One region of the Allobosea sp. MMO-172 genome, then DNA from elsewhere that is predicted to be linked to it. Evidence: predicted binding sites of a transcription regulator. Region 1 holds the regulator's gene; each other region holds the start of a gene.

What was found. Region 1 encodes PhoB, which activates phosphate uptake and scavenging genes when phosphate is short. Its sites were predicted from a motif close to TGTCATNNANCTGTCAT; they were not measured.
Region 2: a site for PhoB is predicted at 1,911-1,927, ahead of phnC (phosphonate ABC transporter ATP-binding protein). Genes of this name have one in related genera too.
Region 3: a site for PhoB is predicted at 2,201-2,217, ahead of WFK61_RS14635 (RNA degradosome polyphosphate kinase). Genes of this name have one in related genera too.
Region 4: a site for PhoB is predicted at 3,548-3,564, ahead of WFK61_RS10200 (BtaA family protein). Genes of this name have one in related genera too.

Annotation. Positions count from the first base shown of each region.
Region 1 is NZ_JBBCUM010000004.1:231,013-236,361, forward strand. Features, by position in the region: gene pstA (phosphate ABC transporter permease PstA) at 1-3, shown strand, start outside; gene pstB (phosphate ABC transporter ATP-binding protein PstB) at 49-849, shown strand; gene phoU (phosphate signaling complex protein PhoU) at 873-1,592, shown strand; gene phoB (phosphate regulon transcriptional regulator PhoB) at 1,606-2,313, shown strand; gene WFK61_RS08300 (SpoIIAA family protein) at 2,317-2,703, opposite strand; gene WFK61_RS08305 (LysR substrate-binding domain-containing protein) at 2,759-3,676, opposite strand; gene argH (argininosuccinate lyase) at 3,771-5,186, shown strand; gene WFK61_RS08315 (amino acid ABC transporter permease) at 5,183-5,349, shown strand, end outside.
Region 2 is NZ_JBBCUM010000003.1:306,645-311,993, reverse strand. Features, by position in the region: gene phnD (phosphonate ABC transporter substrate-binding protein) at 1-915, opposite strand; gene phnC (phosphonate ABC transporter ATP-binding protein) at 993-1,811, opposite strand; gene WFK61_RS06680 (efflux RND transporter periplasmic adaptor subunit) at 2,238-3,317, shown strand; gene WFK61_RS06675 (efflux RND transporter permease subunit) at 3,328-5,349, shown strand, end outside.
Region 3 is NZ_JBBCUM010000009.1:6,293-11,641, forward strand. Features, by position in the region: gene WFK61_RS14620 (AI-2E family transporter) at 1-1,070, shown strand, start outside; gene WFK61_RS14625 (P-loop NTPase family protein) at 1,078-1,776, shown strand; gene WFK61_RS14630 (gamma-glutamylcyclotransferase family protein) at 1,811-2,170, shown strand; gene WFK61_RS14635 (RNA degradosome polyphosphate kinase) at 2,277-4,472, shown strand; gene ppx (exopolyphosphatase) at 4,408-5,349, shown strand, end outside.
Region 4 is NZ_JBBCUM010000005.1:232,944-238,292, forward strand. Features, by position in the region: gene WFK61_RS10185 (ATP-dependent helicase) at 1-1,166, opposite strand, end outside; gene WFK61_RS10190 (acyl-CoA dehydrogenase family protein) at 1,282-2,931, shown strand; gene msrB (peptide-methionine (R)-S-oxide reductase MsrB) at 2,993-3,424, opposite strand; gene WFK61_RS10200 (BtaA family protein) at 3,652-4,875, shown strand; gene WFK61_RS10205 (class I SAM-dependent methyltransferase) at 4,914-5,349, shown strand, end outside.

The DNA of each region.
Region 1 (5,349 bases):
TGAGCCTGAAACCAACCCGGTCGCGACCGACCTTGAGGACCTAAGTCGATGCTTTCGACCCTTGAACTCTCCCCCCAGTCGCTCGATGCCGAGGCGCCCGTCCGGATCGCGGTGAAGAACCTCGATTTCTACTACGGCGAGCACAAGGCGCTGAAGAACATCAATCTCGACTTCCGCGACCGCCATGTCACGGCGCTGATCGGCCCGTCGGGCTGCGGCAAGTCGACCCTGCTGCGCATCTTCAACCGCATCTACTCGCTCTATCCGGAGCAGCGCGCAGAAGGGCAGATCATGCTCGACGGCCGCAACATCATCTCCAACGACGTCGACGTGAACGAATTGCGCTCGCGCGTCGGCATGGTTTTCCAGAAGCCGACGCCGTTCCCGATGTCGATCTACGACAACGTCGCCTTCGGCATCCGCCTCTACGAGAAGCCGCCGAAGTCGGAACTCGACGACCGTGTCGAGGGCGCGCTGCGCCGCGCCGCGCTCTGGGACGAGGTCAAGGACAAGCTGAAGAGTTCCGGCATGGGCCTCTCCGGCGGCCAGCAGCAGCGCCTGTGCATCGCGCGCACCATCGCGCAGAAGCCGGAAGTGATCCTGTTCGACGAGCCGACCTCGGCGCTCGACCCGATCTCGACCGGCAAGATCGAGGACCTGCTGGAGCAATTGAAGAGCGACTTCACCATCGCCATCGTCACGCACAACATGCAGCAGGCGGCGCGCATCTCGCAGTACACGGCGTTCATGTATCTCGGCGAAGTCATCGAGTTCGCGCCGACCAACACCATCTTCATGAACCCCGCCAAGAAGCAGACCCAGGACTACGTCACCGGCCGTTTCGGCTAAGCGGCGACGAGGAGGACACCCCTATGACCGACCACATCGTCCGCTCCTACGACGCCGATCTCGAAGGCATCCGCCGCAGCCTTGCCGAAATGGGCGGCATGGCCGAGCGCATGCTGGGCGATTCCACGGTCGCGCTCGTTCGCCGCGACACCGCGCTTGCCCAGAAGATCATCTCGGCCGACCAGCGCCTCGACAATCTCCAGCGCGAGGTCGAGGAAAAGGCCGTGCTCACCATCGCCCGGCGCCAGCCGCTGGCGCAGGACCTGCGCGAGCTGATCTCGGCGATCCGCCTCGCTTCCGATATCGAGCGCGTCGGCGACCTCGCCAAGAACATCGCCAAGCGCGCCGTCGCCATTGCCGGGCAGTTCCAGCCGCCGCATCGCGCGGTCGTCGGCCTCGAGCATATCAGCCGCCTCGTGCAGGCCCAGCTCAAGGACGTGCTCGACGCCTATGCCGCGACCAACGAGCAGAAGGCGCTCGAGGTCTGGAAGCGCGACGACGAGATCGACGCGCTCTACACCTCGCTGTTCCGCGAACTCCTGACCTATATGATGGAAGATCCGCGCAACATCACCTTCTGCACGCATCTCCTGTTCTGCGCCAAGAACATCGAGCGCATCGGCGACCACACCACCAATATCGCCGAGACCATCCATTACCTCGTCACCGGCGATTCCCTCGATGCGAACCGCCCCAAGCTCGACACGACCAATATCGAGGTCGAAGCGGTGACGGGAAACTAAGGTCAAAGCCAACATGGCCGCACGCATCCTGATCGTCGAGGACGAGGAGCCGCTCACCCTGCTGCTGCGCTACAATCTCGAAGCCGAGGGCTTCGAGGTCGACAGCGTCGCGCGCGGGGACGATGCGGAATTGCACCTGCGCGATCACACGCCCGATCTCGTCCTGCTCGACTGGATGCTGCCGGGCCTGTCCGGCATCGAGCTTTGCCGCCGACTGCGCTCGCGCCGCGATACCGAGCGCGTGCCGATCATCATGCTGACGGCGCGCGGCGAAGAGACCGAGCGTGTGCGCGGGCTCGCGACCGGCGCCGACGACTATGTCGTGAAGCCGTTTTCGCTACCGGAACTGATCGCGCGCATCCAGGCGCTGCTGCGCCGGGCCAAGCCCGGGCATGTCGCGGGCCTGCTTGCGGCCGGCGATCTCGAACTCGACCGCACGACGCGGCGCGTCCGCCGGGCGGGCAGCGAATTGCATCTCGGGCCGACCGAGTTCCGCCTGCTGGAATTCCTGATGCAGGCGCCGGGCCGGGTATACTCCCGCGCCCAGCTGCTCGATGCCGTCTGGGGCCGCGACGTCTATATCGACGAGCGCACGGTCGACGTTCATGTCGGGCGGTTGCGCAAGGCGATTACGCCCGGCGATGCGAAGGACCCGTTGCGCACGGTGCGCGGCGCCGGCTATGCCTTCGATGAAACCTTTGCGCGCGGCGGCGCCGCGTAAGCCTTAGGCGTCCGGGCCACCCTCGATATCGCCGGCCCAGGCCAGCGCCTTCTCAAAGTCCTCGGGCTTGAAGGCGCGGACCTTGACGAAGGGGATCGCCGGATCGAGCAGATCGATGAAGCCGGCGAGCCAGCCCTTGTTGGTGATCACGGCCTCCTTCGGGAAGCGCTTCAGTTCCCAGAGCTTGCCGATGCTGTAGCGCGCGTCCTTCCAGGCGGCGGTGAGCGTCATGTCGGTGAAATCGGTGAGATCGACGAGCACGCCGACCTTCTCGTGGCGGGCGAGCTTGGTGCCGATATCGGCCATGATCGCGTCGACATCCTCTCCGGTCAGCGTCTGCATCAGGCGATAGGCCGCGACATGGTCCGGCGCGGGCAGAATGGTCAGCATGGCTCCTCCTCCCCAGCATCAACGCGCCGAGGAAGGGGAGGTTTCGTCGGCCGGGTCAGGCGGGTGCCCGGGTGGCGGCGTCGAATTGCGCGGCTTCTGATTTCAGCCAGGCGATGAAGGCATCTAGGCCCGGGCGCGAGGGCTGGTCGAGCGGGCGCGTCAGCCAGCAGCCGATGGCGCTGGTGAAGCCGAGGCCCAGCGGATTGACCAGCGCGCCGGAGGCCAGCTCGTCGGAGACATAGCAGCGTGGCGCCAGCGCGAAGCCCAGGCCCGCTACGGCGGCGCTGGTGATCACCGAATAATAGCCGTAGCGCACGGTGTGCTCGGGCACTGCGCCGCGCAGGCCGTGCGCCTCGGTGAACTCGGCCCAGAAGGTCGGCATCTGGTAATGCTGTAGCAGCGTCGCCTTCTGGATGTCGGCGGCGCGACGGAAGCCGCCCATGCGCTCGATCAGGTTGGGCGCGGCGACGAGCGCGACATCGCGGCCGAAGAGGTAATGCGCCTCCTTGCCGGGCCAGGGTTCGACACCATGGGCGATCTCGATATCCGGCTCCTCGGTCTCGCTTTCGCTGACATAGTTGGTGAACTGCACGTCGACGCCGGGGTGGGCCTCGGCGAAGGCGGGGAAGCGCGCCATCAGCCAGCGTTCGCCGGCAATAGCGATCATATGCAGGCGGATCGGCCGGGCGATGGCGTTGCGCTCCACGAGACGCCGCGCGCCGCGCTCCATCTGCTCCAGCGCCGCCTCGGCATAAGGCAGGTAGATCGCGCCGGCCTCGGTGAGCTTGAGGCCGAGCGGGCTGCGGTCGAACAGCACGGTGCCGAGATGATGCTCCAGCGAGAGGATCTGCTTGGAGACCGCGCTCTGGGTCAGGTTGACCGACTGGGCGGCGCGCGCCGTCGAGCCGAGCCTTGCGACGGTCGCGAAGGCCCTGAGCGCAGTCGATGACGGAGGGGGCCGGCCGGCCGCCATGGGGTATTCCTTTTTGGACTATCGCGGCGGAGATCGTTTCGTTTGCCGGTCTCTCGGTCAAGAGGCCATTCTTCCCTGAGGGGAGAACGACATCATGAACCAGACGACCCGTCTCTGGGGCGGCCGCTTCCGCAAGCAGCCGGATCCGCGCCTGATGAAGCTGTCGAGCGCCGCCGGCGAGCATGCCCGGCTGGTGCCGCAGGACGTCGCGGGCGGCAAGGCCCATGCGGCCGAGCTCGGGCGCGCCGGCCTGCTGACGGCGCAGGAGCTCGAGACCATCCTGACCGCGCTCGACGGGATCGCCCGCGACACGGTCGAGGGGCGGATCGCGCCGGGGCCGGATGACGAGGACGTCCATACCTTCATCGAACGCATCCTGACCGAGCGTATCGGTTCGACCGGCGCCAAGCTCCGCGCTGGGCGCTCGCGCAACGATCAGGCGGCGAACAATCTGAAGCTCTATCTGCGGGGGAAGTCGCGTTCGCTCGCCGGGATGCTGGCGGAGCTGCTCACCGCGATCGCCGATCAGGCGGAGGAGCATGCGACCTCCGTCTGCCCCGGCTTCACCCATCTCCAGAGCGCGCAGCCCGTCACCTTCGGCCATTGGCTGATGGCGCATGGCCAGGTGCTGATGCGCGATGCCTCGCGCCTGACCGACTGGGAGAAGCGCTCCGGCCAGTCCCCGCTCGGCGCGGCGGCGCTCGCGGGCTCTGCGATCACGCTGAACCCGGAGCTCAGCGCCAAGGCGCTCGGCTATGATGGGCCGTTCGAGAACTCGGTCGATGCGGTCGGCGCGCGCGACCATGTCGCGGAATTCCTGTTCGTCGCGGCGATGCTGGCGACGAACCTGTCGCGCCTGGCGGAGGAGGTGACGCTCTGGACCTCCCGCCAGTTCGCCTGGGTGACGCTGGACGACGCCTTCGCGACGGGCTCCTCGATCATGCCGCAGAAGAAGAACCCGGATATCGCCGAGATTTCGCGCGGCCGGGCGGCGCGGCTCGCCGGCGACCTCGTCACCATGCTCGGCGCGCTCAAGGGATTGCCGCTGTCCTATAATCGCGACCTCGCCGAGGACAAGCGTACGGGTTTCGACGCCGTCGATGTGCTCGAAGAGGTGCTGCCGGCCTTTGCCGGGCTGATCGCCAGCATGAGCGCCGACCCCGCGGTGATGCGCGCGCAGGCCGGCTCCGGCTTCGCGCTGGCGACCGAAGTGGCGGATCATCTGGCGCGCCAGGGCGTGCCCTTCGCCGAGGCGCATGAGATCACCGGCGCTCTGGTCCGTTACTGCGAGGAGATGGGGCGCGAGCTTGAATCGCTCGATGCGGTTGATCTCCGGGCCGTCGATCCCCGGCTTGATGCCGGCGTGCTCGACCAATTGACGCTCGATGCCGCGGTCGCCGCGCGCAGCGGCCGTGGCGGCACGGCGCCGGAGCGGGTGCGCGAGCAGATCGTGCGCTTCCGCGGCAAGCTCGCCGATCTCGAAACCTGGAGCCGGGAGGGCGGGCGATGAGCGACGCGACATCTTCGATCAGCAGCCGCGACCTCGCGGCGGTCTCGCAGCTCCGGATCGTGCCGCGGCGCTTCTACGGGCGCTGGCTCGCCTCGGCCGTGATCCTCGCGATCCTCGCCTGGATCGTGATGGCCTTCGTCGAGGGCGACATCGCCTGGCCGGT
Region 2 (5,349 bases), on a different contig from region 1:
TTACGACGACTTCTTCTTGCGGAGCTCGTCGACGAACTTGTTCAGCTCGATGATCGGGTCATAGGCCTTGTTGTCGACGGCGACGAGCGGGCCCTGCTTGCCTTCATAGATCTTGTCGAAGGCGGCCTTGTCCTTGGTGGCGAGGTTCAGCACCGCGTCGCGGATCTTGGCCTTCAGCTCTTCCGGCATGTCGGTGAGATAGGCCATCGGCGAGTTCACGATCTGCTCGGACTTGTAGATGATCCGGAAATCCTCGGCCTTGGCCATGTTCTTGCGGGCCATGCGCTGCAGGTTCGATTCCTGCTCGTCGTTCCACCAGTTGGCGGCGACATCGACCGTGCCCTGCTGCAGCGCGATGATCGCGTTCTCGTGGCTGCCGGTATAGACGACCTTCGAGAAGAAGCTTTCCGGCTCGATCTTCATGCCGTTCAGCGCGAAGCGCGGGACATTGTTGCCCGACGTCGAGTTCGGGTCGACGAGGCCGAGATTCTTGCCCTTGAGATCCTCGACCTTCTGATAGGGCGAGTCTTTCTTCACGTAGAAGACCGAGTGATAGCCCTTGGTGCCGTCGAGATTGGTCTCGATGGCGAAGGCATCGACCTTGGCGCCGGTCATGCGGGCGCGGGCGAAGGAGGACGGGCCGTAGGAGGCGATGTGGATGTTGCCGGTGCGCTGACCCTCGATGATCGCGGCGTAGTCATTGGCGATGCGCAGCGTGACCTTGGTGCCGAGCTCCTTGGCGAGATACTGTACGAAGGGGGTGTAGCGCTCGGTGACGCCCGAGGCGTTCTCGGAGGGGATGATCGCGAAGACGAGCTCGGGATACTTGGCCTTCCAGTCCTGGGCGACAGCCGGGGTGGCGGCGAGCGCGAGGCCGGCGGCGACAAGCGAGAGGGTATGACGACGGGTCAGCATCTGTGTGCTCCTGGTTTGAAGGCGTGATGGTCTTCTCGCGGCGACGGCCCTCGGGCCGGTCCGGCGATCTCTGGAAATCAGGCGGTCTTCTGGCGGGCGCGCTTCGCCTCGGAGGCGGCGATGGCGTCGAGCGCATCCAGTGCCTCGGCGCCGGCATCCTTGGCCTCGATGCCGTAGAGCTCGGCGGCGATCTCGCGGGTCAGCGCCTGCGGCACGTCGTCGAACACGACCTTGCCGGCGGACATGCCGATCAGGCGGTCACAGTATTTCGCAGCGATGTCGAGGTCGTGCAGGTTGCACATCACGGTGATGCCGTCCTCGCGATTGATGCGGAACAGCGCGTCCATGACGACCTGGGTGTTGCGCGGGTCGAGCGAGGCGATCGGCTCGTCGGCGAGGATGATGCGCGGCTCCTGGACGAGGGCGCGGGCGATGGCGACGCGCTGCTGCTGGCCGCCGGAGAGGGTCTCGGCGCGCTGCGCCAGCAAGTGGCCCATATCGAGACGCTCGAGCGCCGCGATGGCGCGGATCTTGTCGTCCTCGGAGAAGCTTTTCACCAGCGTCAGCGCCGCCGAGCGATGGTTCAGCCGGCCGAGCAGGACATTGGTCAGCACGTCGAGGCGGCCGACGAGATTGAACTGCTGGAAGATCATCGCGGTATCGCGGCGCCAGCGGCGGAGCGAGGCGCCCTTCAGCCCGGTCACGTCCTGCTCTTCGCAGACGATCCGGCCGGAGGTCGGCTCGGTCAGCCGGTTCAGCATGCGCAGCAGCGTCGACTTGCCGGCGCCGGAGGGGCCGATCACGCCGACCATCTCTCCCTTCGGCACGGTCAGGGTCACGGTGTCGACCGCGTTCCTGTCGCCAAAGCGCTTGGTCAGACCTTCGATGCGGAGCATGGACTGGTTCTCGGGCACGATGCGGGCATGAGCGCATTCCCGTCCGGCCAGGGCCGGAGGGTCAGGCGTCTCGATCGCCGCGAGCCCTAGAGGCCGCGGATGACAGCGACGTGACAGGGTGTGGAAGGCCCTGAAAAGCGCGATTTGCGCTCTCGCGAGCCGGTCAACGTTTCGTGAGGTGCCCAGAATGCGCTTGGACGATCCGCGGCTTGGCGGCAGGATGATCGTGGATGTCTGTGTGCGGCGGAGATGCCCGTGACGGTGGGCCTCTTATCGGCAAGCATCTTGCATTGATGCCTGCGAGGCCGAAACGATACGGCATCGGCACAAGAACCGCTGTTTTTGTGCCGCTGTGGCGCGCCGGCATCTTAGCAACGCCTTTCGTTCCATTTAAGACCAATGGGCGGCAACGGAGCCTCCAGCCTGATGAAGCGGTTCGTTCTTCTTGTTCTCGTCGCCGCCATCGCGGGCGGCGGCTATTACGCCTACCGGAACCAGCGCACCGGCACCCAGCAGGCGCAGGCCAGCGCGGTCACGGGTCCGCGCGGCGTGCCTGTCGAGATTGCGTCCGTGGAGCTGGCGACCGTGAGCGAGGAGGTCGAGGCGCTCGGCACGCTCGCCGCCGATGAATCCGTCGTCATCGCGCCGGAGATCGCCGGCCGCGTCATCTTCCTGGGCTTCAAGGAAGGCGAGCGCGTCAAGGCCGGGCAGGAGTTGGTCAAGCTCGACACGGCGATTCTCGATGCAGAGCTCAAGCAGGCAATGGCCGATCTCGGCCTCGCCCGCGATACCAATGATCGGCTCAGGGGGCTGGTCTCGCGCGGCTCGGGCACGCAGGTCGCGCTCGAAGAGTCCGCAGCCAAGCTCGCGTCCAGCGAGGCCCGCGTCCAGCTCGCCAAGGCCAAGCTCGCCCAGTCGACCATCGTGGCGCCGTTCACCGGCGTCGTCGGCCTGCGCTCGGTCGGCGTCGGCGACTACGTCTCGGTCGGCAAGCAGCTGATCACGCTGACCAGCATCGACCCGATCAAGATCGATTTCCGCGTACCGGAGATCTATCTGAGCCGCCTCAAGGTCGGCCAGCCCGTGCAGATGAAGGTCGATGCCGTTCCGGACCGGAAATTCCAGGGCCAGATCTACGCGATCGATCCTGTGGTCGACGTCAACGGCCGGGCGATCCGCCTGCGCGCCAACATCCCCAATGCCGATCTCGCGCTGAAGCCCGGCCTCTTCGCCCGGCTCGCCATCACCGTGGACTATCGCGAGAAGGCGATCGTCGTGCCGGAGATGGCGGTGGTGCCCGATGCGGTCGGCAAGATCATCTACGTCGTCGACAAGGGCAAGGCGAAGAGGGTCGTCGTCGAGCTGGGCAAGCGCCTGCCGGGCAAGGTCGAGATCATCAGCGGGCTGACGCCCGACATGCAGATCATCACCGCCGGCCAGATGCGCCTGCGCGACGGCGCGATCATCGCGATCAAGGACAAGGTCGTCCAGACGAGCCAGCTCTAGGACCGCGCCGATGAGCCTCTTCGAACTCTTCGTCCGCCGGCCCGTTCTCTCGACGGTGCTGAGCCTTCTCGTCATCCTGATCGGCATCGTCTCCTACGGTCGCCTGACCGTCCGCGAATACCCGAATATCGACGAGCCGATCGTCTCGGTCCGCACCGATTATCGCGGCGCCTCGGCCGAGATCATCGAGACGCAGGTCACCCAGATTCTCGAGAACTCGATCGCCGGCATCGAGGGCATCGAGATCATCTCCTCGGCCAGCCGCCAGGAGCGCAGCTTCATCCAGGTGCGCTTCCGCCCGGATGTCGATCCCGACGTCGCCGCTTCCGACGTGCGCGACCGCGTCAGCCGCGTGCGCAGCCGCCTGCCGGACGAGATCGACGAGCCGGTCATCGCCAAGGTCGAGGCCGACGCGCAGCCGATCCTCTATCTCTCGCTGACCAGCTCCAAGGACGGGCCGCTCGAGCTCACCGACTTCGCCGACCGCTTCATTTCCGACCGCGTCCAGAACGTCACCGGCGTGGCGGAGGTCCGCATTCTCGGCCAGCGCCAATATGCGATGCGCATCTGGCTCGATCGCGCCCGCATGTCGGCCTACGACATCTCGGTCCAGCAGATCGAGGCGGCGGTCCGGGCGCAGAATGTCGAGATCCCGTCGGGCCGGATCGAGAGCAACGACCGCGAATTCACGGTGCTTTCGCAGACCAGCATGACGACCCCGGCCGAGTTCCGCGAGATCGTGGTCAAGGACGCCAACGGCTTCCCGGTCAAGCTCAAGGACATCGCCAAGGTCGAGCTCGGCGCCCGCGAGGAGCGCAACGCTGCCTGGTTCAAGGGCACGCCCTCGGTGACCATCGGCATCGTCAAGCAGGCGACGGCCAATCCACTCGACGTCTCCGCCGGCATCGAGGAGGCGCTTCCGGGCATCATCGAGGACCTGCCGCAAGGCATGTCGATCGCGAAGTCCTACGACACCTCGGTCTTCATCGACCGCTCGATCAAGGCGGTCTACCAGACGATCATCGAGGCGATCGTGCTGGTCGTGCTGATCATCTTCATCTTCCTGCGCTCGGTGCGCGCGACGCTGATCCCGCTGGTGACGATCCCGGTCTCGCTGATCGGTTCGTTCGCGCTGATGTACGCGTTCGGCTTCACCGTGAACACGCTGACGCTGCTCTCGATGGTGCTCGCCATCGGCCTCGTCGTCGACGACGCCATCGTCGTGCTGGAGAACGTGCATCGCCATATCGAGGACGGCATGCAGCCGACCCCGGCGGCGATCCGCGGCATCAACGAGATCGCCTTCGCGGTCGTGGCGATGACGCTGACTCTGGTCGCGGTCTATGCGCCGATGGCGTTCTCGACCGGCCGCACCGGCAAGCTCTTCATCGAATTCGCGCTGACGCTGGCCGGCGCCGTGCTGGTCTCCGGCTTCGTCGCGTTGACGCTGACGCCGATGATGTGCGCCAAGCTGCTGCGCCATCACGAGAAGCACAACTGGCTCTACAATGTGCTGGAAGGCGGCTTCAACGCGCTGTCGCGCGGCTACAAGGCCTCGCTGCGCGGCGCTCTCGCGATCCGCCCGCTGGTCGTGCTGCTGGCGCTGGGCGTTGCCGGCAGCGGCTATTACTTCTTCACGCATCTGCGCTCGGAGCTGGCGCCGGTCGAGGATCGCGGCACGATCAATGCCGTCGGCGTCGCCCCCGAAGGCGCCACGATCAGCTTCACGGCCGACTACGCGCGCCAGGTCGAGCAGTATTTCAGCAAGATTCCCGAGGTCGATACCTATCTCGTCATCGCCGGCTTCCCGGACGTGACGCGCGCCATCGGCTTCGCCCGCCTCAAGCCCTGGGAAGAGCGCCAGCGCAAGCAGCAGGATCTCGTCGCCGAGATCAACAAGGGGCTGTCGCAGATCCCCGGCATCCGCCTGTTCGCGACCAATCCGGCCTCGCTCGGGCAGGGCCAGGCGAACAGCAAGCCGGTCGAGTTCGTGCTGCGCTCCTCGGAGCCCTATACGCAGATCAAGGCCTAT
Region 3 (5,349 bases), on a different contig from region 1:
TTCTCGTCTTCGTCCTGTTTCTGGTGGTGCTGCGCGACGTGCTGCTGCCCTTCATCGCGGCGCTGGCGCTCGCCTATCTGCTCGATCCGCTCGCCGACAGGCTGGAGCGGATGGGCATGAGCCGGATGGTGGCGACGATCGTCATTCTCGTCGTCTTCCTGCTCATCTTCGTGCTGGCGCTGGTGCTGCTGGCGCCGCTGCTCGGCCAGCAGCTTGCCGGCCTTGTCGCCCGCCTGCCGGGCGATGCCGCCAAGCTTCAGGCGCTGGTGCTGGAGAAGGGCACGCCCTGGCTCGAGCGCTTCGGCGCCACCGAACTCACCAAGGACGCGCAGAGCTCGCTCGGCAATCTGGTCGGCGACGGCATGAAATGGGTCGGCGGCCTGCTGCAATCGCTCTGGAGCGGCGGTACCGCCATCGTCGGCGTGTTCTCGCTGCTGGTGCTGACGCCGGTCATCGCCTTCTATCTGCTGGTCGACTGGGATCGCATGGTCGCGACCGTCGATAGCTGGCTGCCGCTCGATCATCGCGACACCATTCGCTGCCTGCTGCACGAGATGGACATGGCGATCGCCGGCTTCCTGCGCGGACAGGCGCTGGTCTGCGTGCTGCTCGGCGGCTTCTACGCCATCGGTCTCAGCGTCATCGGCGTCAATTTCGGCGCGCTGATCGGCATCATCTCGGGCTTCCTCTCCTTCATCCCCTATGTCGGCTCGCTGACCGGGCTCGTGCTCTCGGTCGGCGTCGCGACGGTACAGTTCTGGCCGGACTGGACCTGGCCGCTGGCGACGCTCGGCGTCTTCTTCGCCGGGCAGTTCCTGGAGGGGAACATCTTCCAGCCCAAATTCGTCGGCGATTCCATCGGCGTGCATCCGGTCTGGCTGATGTTCGCGCTGCTCGCCTTCGGCTCGCTGTTCGGCTTCGTCGGCCTGCTGCTGGCGGTGCCGCTCGCTGCCGTCATCGGCGTGCTCTGCCGCTTCGCGCTGCGGCAATATCTCGCCAGCAACCTCTACCACGGTGGCGACGCCACCCGTGCTGCGGCGGCGAAGGCGCGCATCGGCACCGACGCCTGAGCCCGTGATGTCTGAAGTTCCCCCGCGTCCGCGCCAGCTCGCCTTCGACCTGCCGGTCGACAGCCGCCATGGCGTCGAGGATTTCCTGGTCGGCGCCTCCAACGAGGCGGCCTATGGCCTGATCGAGCGCTGGCCGGCCTGGCCCGAGGCCTGGTTGCGCCTGACCGGCCCGGAAGGCGCCGGCAAGACCCATCTCGCCGCGATCTGGGCGCGGGCCGCCCATGCCTGGACGATTCCCGCGAGCGAGCTGAGCGAAGCGCAGGTGCCGCATCTGGTCTCCGGCGGCGCATTGGTGGTCGAGGATTGCGATGCGGGCACCCTCGACGAGCGCGCGCTCTTTCACCTGATGAACGCGATGAAGGCGCGCGGCGGCTTCCTGCTGCTGACGGCGCGAAGCGCGCCCGATCTCTGGGGCCTGAGCGTGCCGGATCTGCTCTCACGGCTCCGGCTCGCTCCGGCCGCGACGATCGAGCCGCCGGATGACGGGCTGCTGCGGGCGCTGCTGGTCAAGCTCTTCATCGACCGCCAGCTCGTGGTCGACATCGCCGTGATCGACGCTCTCGCCATGCGGATGGAGCGCTCCTTCGCCGCTGCGCGGCAGGTGGTCGACCGGCTCGACCGGCTCGCGCTCGAACGTGGCCGGCGCGTGACGCGGCCGCTGGTGCAGGAGGCGCTGGCGGAACTGTTTCCGGAGGAGCCGGGTTGACCGGCGTCTGACCATGACGGAAGGGCAGGGCGGAATGAGCGAAGACGCTGCGGATATCTGGCTGTTCTCCTATGGCACGCTGCGCCAGAAGAACGTCCAGCTCGCCACGTTCGGGCGCGAGCTCGAAGGCCGGGAAGATGCGCTGGTCGGATTTGCCCGCAGCATGATCGCGATCACCGACCCCGACGTGGTCGCGACGAGCGGCGAGACGCATCATCCGATCGTCGCCCGCACCGGCAACCCGGCGGACGAGGTCGATGGCACGGTCTTCCGCATCACCGCGGCGGAGCTGGCCGCTGCCGATTCCTACGAGGTTTCGGATTACAGGCGCATCGCGGTCAGGCTGAAATCGGGCAACGAGGCCTTCGTCTATGTCCGCGCCGCAGATGCGTGATCGCCATGGCGCAGGCTGAATCATGTCGCTTGTCATCGAACCGTCGCACTAGAATGGCTTCAACGGCAGCATGAGCGGAAAGACGACCAGGACGCGAGTGAAGCGCATGACCCTCGACACCGTGATCGACGAGCCGGAGAAGCTTTCCAGCGAGGCTGACGCGGCGCCTCTGCGCCATCAGCCGGAGCGCTTCATGAACCGCGAGCTGTCCTGGCTCCAGTTCAACCGCCGCGTCATGGAGGAGGCCTCGAATCGCAGCCACCCGCTGCTGGAGCAGCTGCGCTTCCTCTCGATCTCCGCCAACAACCTCGACGAATTCTTCATGGTCCGCGTCTCCGGCCTGCGCGAGCAGCTCAAGGCCGGCGTCGTCACGCGCAGCCAGGATGGGCTGACGCCGGCCGGCCAGCTCGTCGCCATCGGCGAGGCGGTCGCGGCCCTGACCGCCGATCAGCAAGCACGCTGGGCGGAGCTGCGCCACGATCTGCACGAGAACCGCATCCACCTGCTGCAGCCGGCCGATATCGGCCCGCAGGACCGGATCTGGCTGGAGGATTACTTCCTCAACTACATCTTCCCGGTGCTGACGCCGCTGGCGATCGACCCGGCGCATCCGTTCCCCTTCATCCCCAATCTCGGCTTCACCATCGCCCTGGCGCTGGAGCGCAAGCATGACGGCCGCCAGCTCGACGCGCTGATCCGCGTCCCCACCAAGATCGACCGCTTCATCGAATTGCCCGATCTGGCGCGCGAGGGCTTGCATCGCTTCATCGCGCTCGACGACGCGGTCTCGCTGTTCATCAGCAAGCTCTTCCCGGGTTACGAGGTGAAGGGCGCCGGCTCCTTCCGCATCATCCGCGACTCCGATCTCGACATCGAGGAGGAGGCGGAGGACCTCGTCCGCGTCTTCGAGACCATGCTGAAGCAGCGCCGCCTCGGCGTCGTCATCCGGCTCGAACTCTCGACCGGCATGCCCGACCACCTGCGTCGGATGATCGTGCGCGAGCTCAAGGTCGACAGCGACGAGGTCGTGGAGGTCAACGGCATGATCGGCCTGAACGAGCTTTCGCAGCTCGTCGGCGTCGATCGGCCGGACCTGAAGTTCAAACCCTACAACGCCCGCTTCCCGGAGCGCATCCGCGAGCATGGCGGCGACTGCTTCGCCGCGATCCGCCAGAAGGACCTGCTCGTCCACCACCCCTATGAGAGCTTCGACGTCGTCGTGCAGTTCCTGCAGCAGGCGGCGCGCGACCCCAATGTCGTCGCGATCAAGCAGACGCTCTACCGCACCTCGGCCAACTCCCCGATCGTCAAGGCTCTGACCGAAGCGGCCGAGGCCGGCAAGTCGGTCACCGCGCTGGTCGAGCTCAAGGCCCGCTTCGACGAAGAGGCGAATATCCGCTGGGCCAAGGAGATGGAGCGCGCTGGCGTACAGGTCGTCTACGGCTTCATCGAACTCAAGACCCACGCCAAGCTGTCACTCGTCGTGCGCCGCGAGGCCGGCCAGCTCGTCAGCTACTGCCATATCGCGACCGGCAACTACCACCCGATCACGGCACGCATCTATACCGACGTCTCCTTCTTCACCGCCGATCCCGTGCTGTCGCAGGATGTCGCCCGCGTCTTCAATTTCATCACCGGCTACGCCGAGCCCGCCGGGCTGGAGCGCATGGCGGTCTCGCCGACCAGCCTGAAGCAGCGCCTGCTCGACGACATCGCCGAGGAGGTCGCCCATGTGAAGGCCGGCCGCAAGGGCGCGATCTGGGGCAAGTGCAACTCGCTGGTCGACCCCGAGATCATCGACGCGCTCTATGACGCCAGCCAGGCCGGCGTCGAGATCGATTTCGTCGTGCGCGGCATCTGCTGCCTCAGGCCCGGCGTGCCCGGCCTCTCCGAGAACATCCGGGTCAAGTCGATCATCGGCCGCTTCCTGGAGCACACCCGTATCTACGCCTTCGGCGCCGGCCATGGCATGCCGTCGCCCAAGGCCAAGATCTACATTTCCTCGGCCGATCTGATGCCGCGCAATCTCGATCGCCGCGTCGAGGCGCTGACCCCGATCCTGAACCCGACTGTGCATCAGCAGTTGCTGGACCAGATCATGCTGGCCAACCTGCTCGACAACGAGCAGAGCTGGACGATATTGCCCGATGGCGGTTCGCGCCGCATTGTCCCCGCGCCGAACGAAGAGCCGTTCAACGCGCATAAGTACTTCATGACGAACCCGAGTCTGTCCGGACGTGGAAAATCGCTCTCCAATTCAAGTCCCCGCTCCCTCTCGCGCCGAGGGGGACGTAAGGCCTGAGCTCCGGCATGCGCCGGGGCGGCTCGCGCTGTCCCACACCATCGCCATCGTCGATATCGGCTCGAACTCGGTCCGTCTCGTCGTCTACGAGATGCTGGCGCGTGCGCCCTCGCAGGTCTTCAACGAGAAGGAGATGGCGGGGCTCGGCCGGCAGGTCGCCTCGACCGGCCGGCTCGCCGACGATGCCATCGCCAAGGCGATCAACGCGCTGGTGCGCTTCCGCATCCTTTGCGAAGCGATGCATGTCGGCGAGATCCGCGTCATCGCCACCGCCGCGGCGCGCTATGCGAGCAATGGCCCTGAGTTCATCGCCCGCGCAGAGGAAGCGATCGGCCAGCCGATCGAATTGATCTCGGGCGGGCGCGAGGCGGTGCTTTCCGGCCTCGGCGTGATCTCGGGCTTCGATAATCCCGATGGCGTGGTCGGCGACCTCGGCGGCGGCAGCCTGGAGCTGATCTCCGTCAAGGACGGCGCGGTGGGGCAGGGCGCCAGCGTCCCGCTCGGTGGTCTCGCCCTGCTCGATCGCTCGAAGGGCTCGCTCAAGGCGGCCGAGAAGATCGTCAAGGACGAGCTCGACAAGCTGCCGCAGCTCGCAGCGATGAAGGGCCGCGACTTCTACGCCGTCGGCGGCACCTGGCGCGCGTTGGCCACACTCCATCAGCACCGCGCGGCCTATCCGCTGAACGTGATGCACGGCTATTCCGTGCCGACGCGCGACGTGGCCGATTTCGTCAAGCTGGTCGAGCGGGCCGACGTCTCGGTGCTCGACGCGATCGATTCCGTATCCTCGGCCCGCCGTCCGCTCCTGGCCTATGGCGCGCTGGTGCTCGACGAGCTGATCAAGCGCGGCCGGCCGCGCGAGATCATCATCTCGGCA
Region 4 (5,349 bases), on a different contig from region 1:
ATCTCGCGCATCTGGGCGGAGATGCGCACGAGCACCGCGACCTCGGCGAGGTTGTATTTCTTGGCCTGCATCGCCTCGATCTCGTCCGAGATCAGGCGTGCTTCCTCCTGGCTGTCCCAGGCGCCGGTGATGGTGACTTTCTCGCCGAGCGCATCCTCGGTGCGCAGTGTCTTGCCGAGGCGGCCCTCGTTGCGGGCGATCAGCTTGGAGGCGGTGGCGAGGATATGGCCGGTCGAGCGATAGTTGCGCTCCAGCCGGATCACGGTCGCGCCCGGAAAATCGTGCTCGAAGCGCAGGATGTTGTCGACCTCGGCGCCGCGCCAGCCATAGATCGACTGGTCGTCGTCGCCGACGCAGCAGATGTTGCGGCGGCCCTGCGCCAGCAGGCGCAGCCAGAGATACTGCGCCGTGTTGGTGTCCTGATACTCGTCGACGAGGATGTAGCGGAAGCGGTCGTGATAGGTCTGGAGCACGTCCGGATAGTCGCGAAACAGCGTCAGGCAGTGCAGCAAGAGATCGCCGAAATCGACGGCGTTCAGCGCCGTCAAGCGCTCCTGATAGGCGGCGTAGAGCTTGCCGCCCTTGCCATTAGCGAAGACGGCGGCCTCGCCATGCGGCACATCCTTGGGCGCAAGGCCGCGGTTCTTCCAGCTGTCGATGAAGCCCGCCAGCATGCGGCCGGGCCAGCGCTTCTCGTCGATGTTCTCGGCCTGGATCACCTGCTTCATCAGGCGGATCTGGTCGTCGGTATCGAGGATGGTGAAGTCGCTGCGCAGGTCGAGCAGTTCGGCGTGGCGGCGCAGGAGCTTGGCCGAGATCGAGTGGAAGGTGCCGAGCCAGGGCATGCCCTCGGCGACGGGGCCGACGAGATGGGCGACGCGCTCCTTCATCTCGCGCGCCGCCTTGTTGGTGAAGGTCACCGCGAGGATCTGGGAAGGGTAGGCGCGGCTGGTCGAGATCAGGTGGCCGATGCGGGTGGTCAGTACGCGGGTCTTGCCGGTGCCGGCGCCCGCGAGCACCAGAACCGGGCCTTCCGTCGCCTCGACCGCCTGGCGCTGCTCCGGGTTCAGCCCCGCGAGATAACCGGCCGCCGGCTGCGCGGCAGCGCGCGCGGCGAGGCCGCCGGGGCGGGGCGAGGGAGCGGAAAAGGGGTCTGCGTCGGACAAGGGTGTGCGCTGCTCGTGCGTGATTCGTTCTCCGGCGAATATAGGGCGTCGCTGTCAGGATTGCGCCCTGCCGGAGCGATCATTTTATATCCCGTTCCACAGGGAGGTGGCAGCAATGACCGGACAGGGCGGAGCAGAGCGCTGGGAGGTCACCAATCAGGTGCCGGTGCTGGCCGGCTACGACGCCTTCGCCGCCGATCCGGTGCTGCCGGAGGTCGTCTCGACTTTCGGTGCCGACTGGGCGCGCGAGCGGCTGCACGAGGCGGGGCGGACGGTCGGCTCGGCGCGAGTGCAGGAGCTGGCTTATCTCGCCAATCGCCATGCGCCCGAGCTGAAGGCCTTCGACCGCTTCGGCAACCGCATCGACGAGATCGCCTTCCATCCTGCCTGGCATGAACTCATGGGCCTCGCCATCGGGCAGGAGACACATGCGCTCGCCTGGAACCGGCCCGAGCCCGGCGCGCAGGTCGCGCGGGCCGCCCTGCAATATCTCTGGTACGGCGCGGAGAGCGGCATCTGCTGCCCGATCAGCATGACCTATGCCGCCGTGCCGGTGCTGAGGCAGGATGCGGCGTTGTGGGAGCGATGGGGCTCGCTCGTCACCTCCAACCGCTACGATCCGCGACAGGGGCCCGCGCATCTCAAGGCGGGCGCGACCGTCGGCACGGCGATGACGGAGACGCAAGGCGGCTCCGACCTGCGCCAGACCCAGACTTCCGCGGAGGATAATCACGACGGCACCTTCTCGGTGCACGGGCGGAAATGGTTCTTCTCGGTGCCGCATTCCGACGTGTTCCTGACGCTGGCGCGTACCGGGGAAGGCATTTCCTGCTTCGTCGTGCCGGGCTGGCTGCCGGACGGCGCGCGCAACGGCGTTGCGATCCAGCGCTTGAAGGACAAGGTCGGCAACCGTTCGAACGCATCCTCGGAAGTCGAATTCAGGGGAGCCATCGGCCATCTCATCGGTGAGCCGGGCCGGGGCATCCGCACGGGGCTGTCGATGAACCACAATTCGCGGCTCGATATCGCGGCGGCATCTTCCGGGCTGATGCGGATGGCGGTGTCGCTCGCGGCGCATCATGCGCATCATCGCCGCGCTTTCCAGAAGGCGCTGATCGACCAGCCGATCATGCAGAATGTCCTCGCCGATATCGCGATCGAAGCGGAGGCGGCGGCCTGGCTGGCGTTCCGACTGTTCGCGGCGCTCGACCGGCAGGAGGCGTCCGAAAGTGAGCGGCTGTTGGCGCGTGTCGGTGCGCCGATCGCAAAATACTGGATCACGCGGCGGGCGCCGGCCGTCGTCACCGAGGCGCTGGAATGCCACGGCGGCAACGGCTTCATCGAGGAGAACCCGATGGCGCGGCTCTACAGGGAGGCGCCGCTCAACGCGATCTGGGAGGGATCGGGCAACGTCATCTGCCTCGACGTGCTGCGCTCGCTGGCGCGCGAGGAGGGGGCGGTTGACGTGCTGCGGGCGGAGCTGACGGCGGCTGCCGGGGCGGACCGGCGCTATGATGCGGCTCTGAAGCGGCTGGAGGGCGAGTTGCCCGAGATGATGCGCAACGAGGGGCAGGCGCGGCGTTTGACAGAGAAGCTGGCGCTGCTGCTCCAGGGCTCGCTGCTGCTGCGCTTCGCGCCGGTTGCCGTGGCGGATGCGTTCATTGCGACGCGGCTGGGCGATGGCTGGGCGGGACAGTTCGGCGATTTGCCACCGTCGGTGGATGCTGCCGCGCTGGCGCGACGGGCGGTGCCGGCTGTTTCGTAGAGCACTTCCGTCATTCCGGGGTCCGCCGCTGCGCGGCGCCCCGGAATGACGAAAGCGCGACTCAAGCCGCTTCCGGCTCGAAATTCATCGCCTCGCCATTGATGCAGTAGCGCAGGCCGGTGGGCGGCGGGCCGTCCGGGAAGACGTGGCCGAGATGGCCGCCGCAATTGGCGCAGTGAACCTCGACGCGGAGCATGCCGTAGCTGCGGTCCTCGGTGGTGCCGACCGCACCTTCCAGCGGCTGGTCGAAGCTCGGCCAGCCGGTGCCGCTCTCGAATTTCTTGCCGGACTTGAACAGCTTCTGATCGCAGCCGGCGCAGGAGAAGATGCCGGCGCGCTTCTCGAAATTCAGCGCGCAGGAGCCCGCCCGCTCGGTGCCGTGGCCGCGCAGGATGCGGTACTGCTCAGGCGTCAGGCGTGCGCGCCACTCGGCGTCGGTGAGCTGGAAGGGGAAGCTCTCCTCCTGCTTCTTCTCGGCCCCGAACATGCTCATCAGACCCATCGCGATCTCCTTCCTGGCGGGAGCGCCTCATCGGCTTTCGTGTCGCCAATATGGGGCTTCGCGCGCGGAATTTCAGCCCCGCCGATCTCCGGTCGTTTCACGATGCCGTGGCATCGTCACCGGACCGTCACGCGACTCCTCTAGCAGCCCGGCCACCCGCAAAGGGAGGAAAACCGGTGACCGAACAGGCGACGCAAACGGCACGCGCGGCCCGCCGCATGACGAGCTCAGGCCTGGGACAGGCCGTCCGGCGCAGCAAGACGCTCTCCAAGGCCGGCCTGCTGGAATGGCTGTTCGCCCGCGCCTTCTCGGGGTTGGTCTATCCGCAGATCTGGGAGGACCCGGTCGTCGACATGGCGGCGCTTGAGCTCAAGGCCGGCGACCATGTCGTGGCGATCGCCTCCGGCTCCTGCAACATCCTCTCCTATCTGACGGCCGCGCCGATCCGGGTCAGCGCGGTCGATCTCAACGCCACCCATATCGCGCTAGGTCGGCTCAAGCTCGCGGCGCTGGCGCGGATGGACAACCAGGACGATTTCCTGCGCTTCTTCGGCCGGGCCAATGAGAGCGCCAATGTCGCGCTCTACGATCGCGAGATCGCTGATCATCTCGATGCCGTCTCGCGCGGGTACTGGGAGGGGCGGGGACTGAACGGCCGGCGCCGGATCAACCTCTTCGCTCGGGGGTTCCATCGCTATGGCCTGCTCGGCCGCTTCATCGGCACCGGGCATGTGCTGGCGCGGCTGCTCGGCGGCAATCCCAAGGCGATGCTGGCGGCGCGCGATCTGGCCGAGCAGCGGGCGCTCTATGACAGGCATCTCGCGCCGGTTTTCGAGCGCAAGCTGGTGCGCTGGCTCGTGCGGCAGCCCGCCTCGCTCTACGGGCTCGGCATCCCGCCGGCGCAATACAAGGCGCTGGCCGCCGATGGCGAGGACGGCATCCTGGGGGCGTTGAAGCTCCGGCTGGAGCGTCTCGCCTGTGATTTCGACCTGAAGGACAATTATTTCGCCCAGCAGGCCTTCGGCCGGCGCTATGGCGAAGGGCCGGATGCGGCCTTCCCGCCCTATCTCCAGAAGCAGCATTTCGCGGCGGTGAAGGAGCGGGCTCCAAAGGTTTCCTATCGCCAGAGTGCGGTCACGGCCTTCCTCGAAGATCAGCCGGCCGAGAGCTGCGACGCCTATGTGCTGCTCGACGCTCAGGACTGGATGAACGACGCCGATCTCACGGCCTTGTGGTCGCAGATCACGCGGACGGCCCGGCCGGGCGCGCGGGTGATCTTCCGCACCGCCGCCGACGAGCGCCTGCTGCCCGGGAGGGTGCCGGCCGCGATCCTCGACCAGTGGCACTACGCGGAAGATAAGAGCCGCGAGCTCTGCCGGCAGGATCGCTCGGCGATCTATGGCGGTTTCCACCTCTATGAGCTGAAGGGGCCGGCGCAGTGAGCGCGGCCGAGGCTGCGGGCGGCTCGGCTGCCGGGCTGATGGACCGGATCTACCGGCACCAGCGCCATATCTACGATGCCAGCCGGAAATTCTATCTGCTCGGCCGCGATCAGCTCATCGACGGATTGCAGCCACCGAAGGGCGGGAGCGTGCTGGAGATCGGCTGCGGCACCGGGCGCAACCTGATCCGCATCGCGCAGCGCTATCCGGATTGCGCCTGCCACGGGCTCGACGTCTCGAGCGCAATGCTGCAGACGGCGCAGGGCTCGGTCGCGAAGGCTGGGCTTGAGGGCCGGATCCGGCTCGCGCAGGCCGATGCTACGGGCTTCGATCCCCAAGTGCTGTTCGGCCGCGCCGGCTTCGACCGGATCGTGATCTCCTATGCGCTCTCGATGATCCCGCCCTGGCAGGGCGTCGTCACTGAGGCCTTGCGCCGACTTAGCCCCGGTGGCTCGCTGCATATCGTCGATTTCG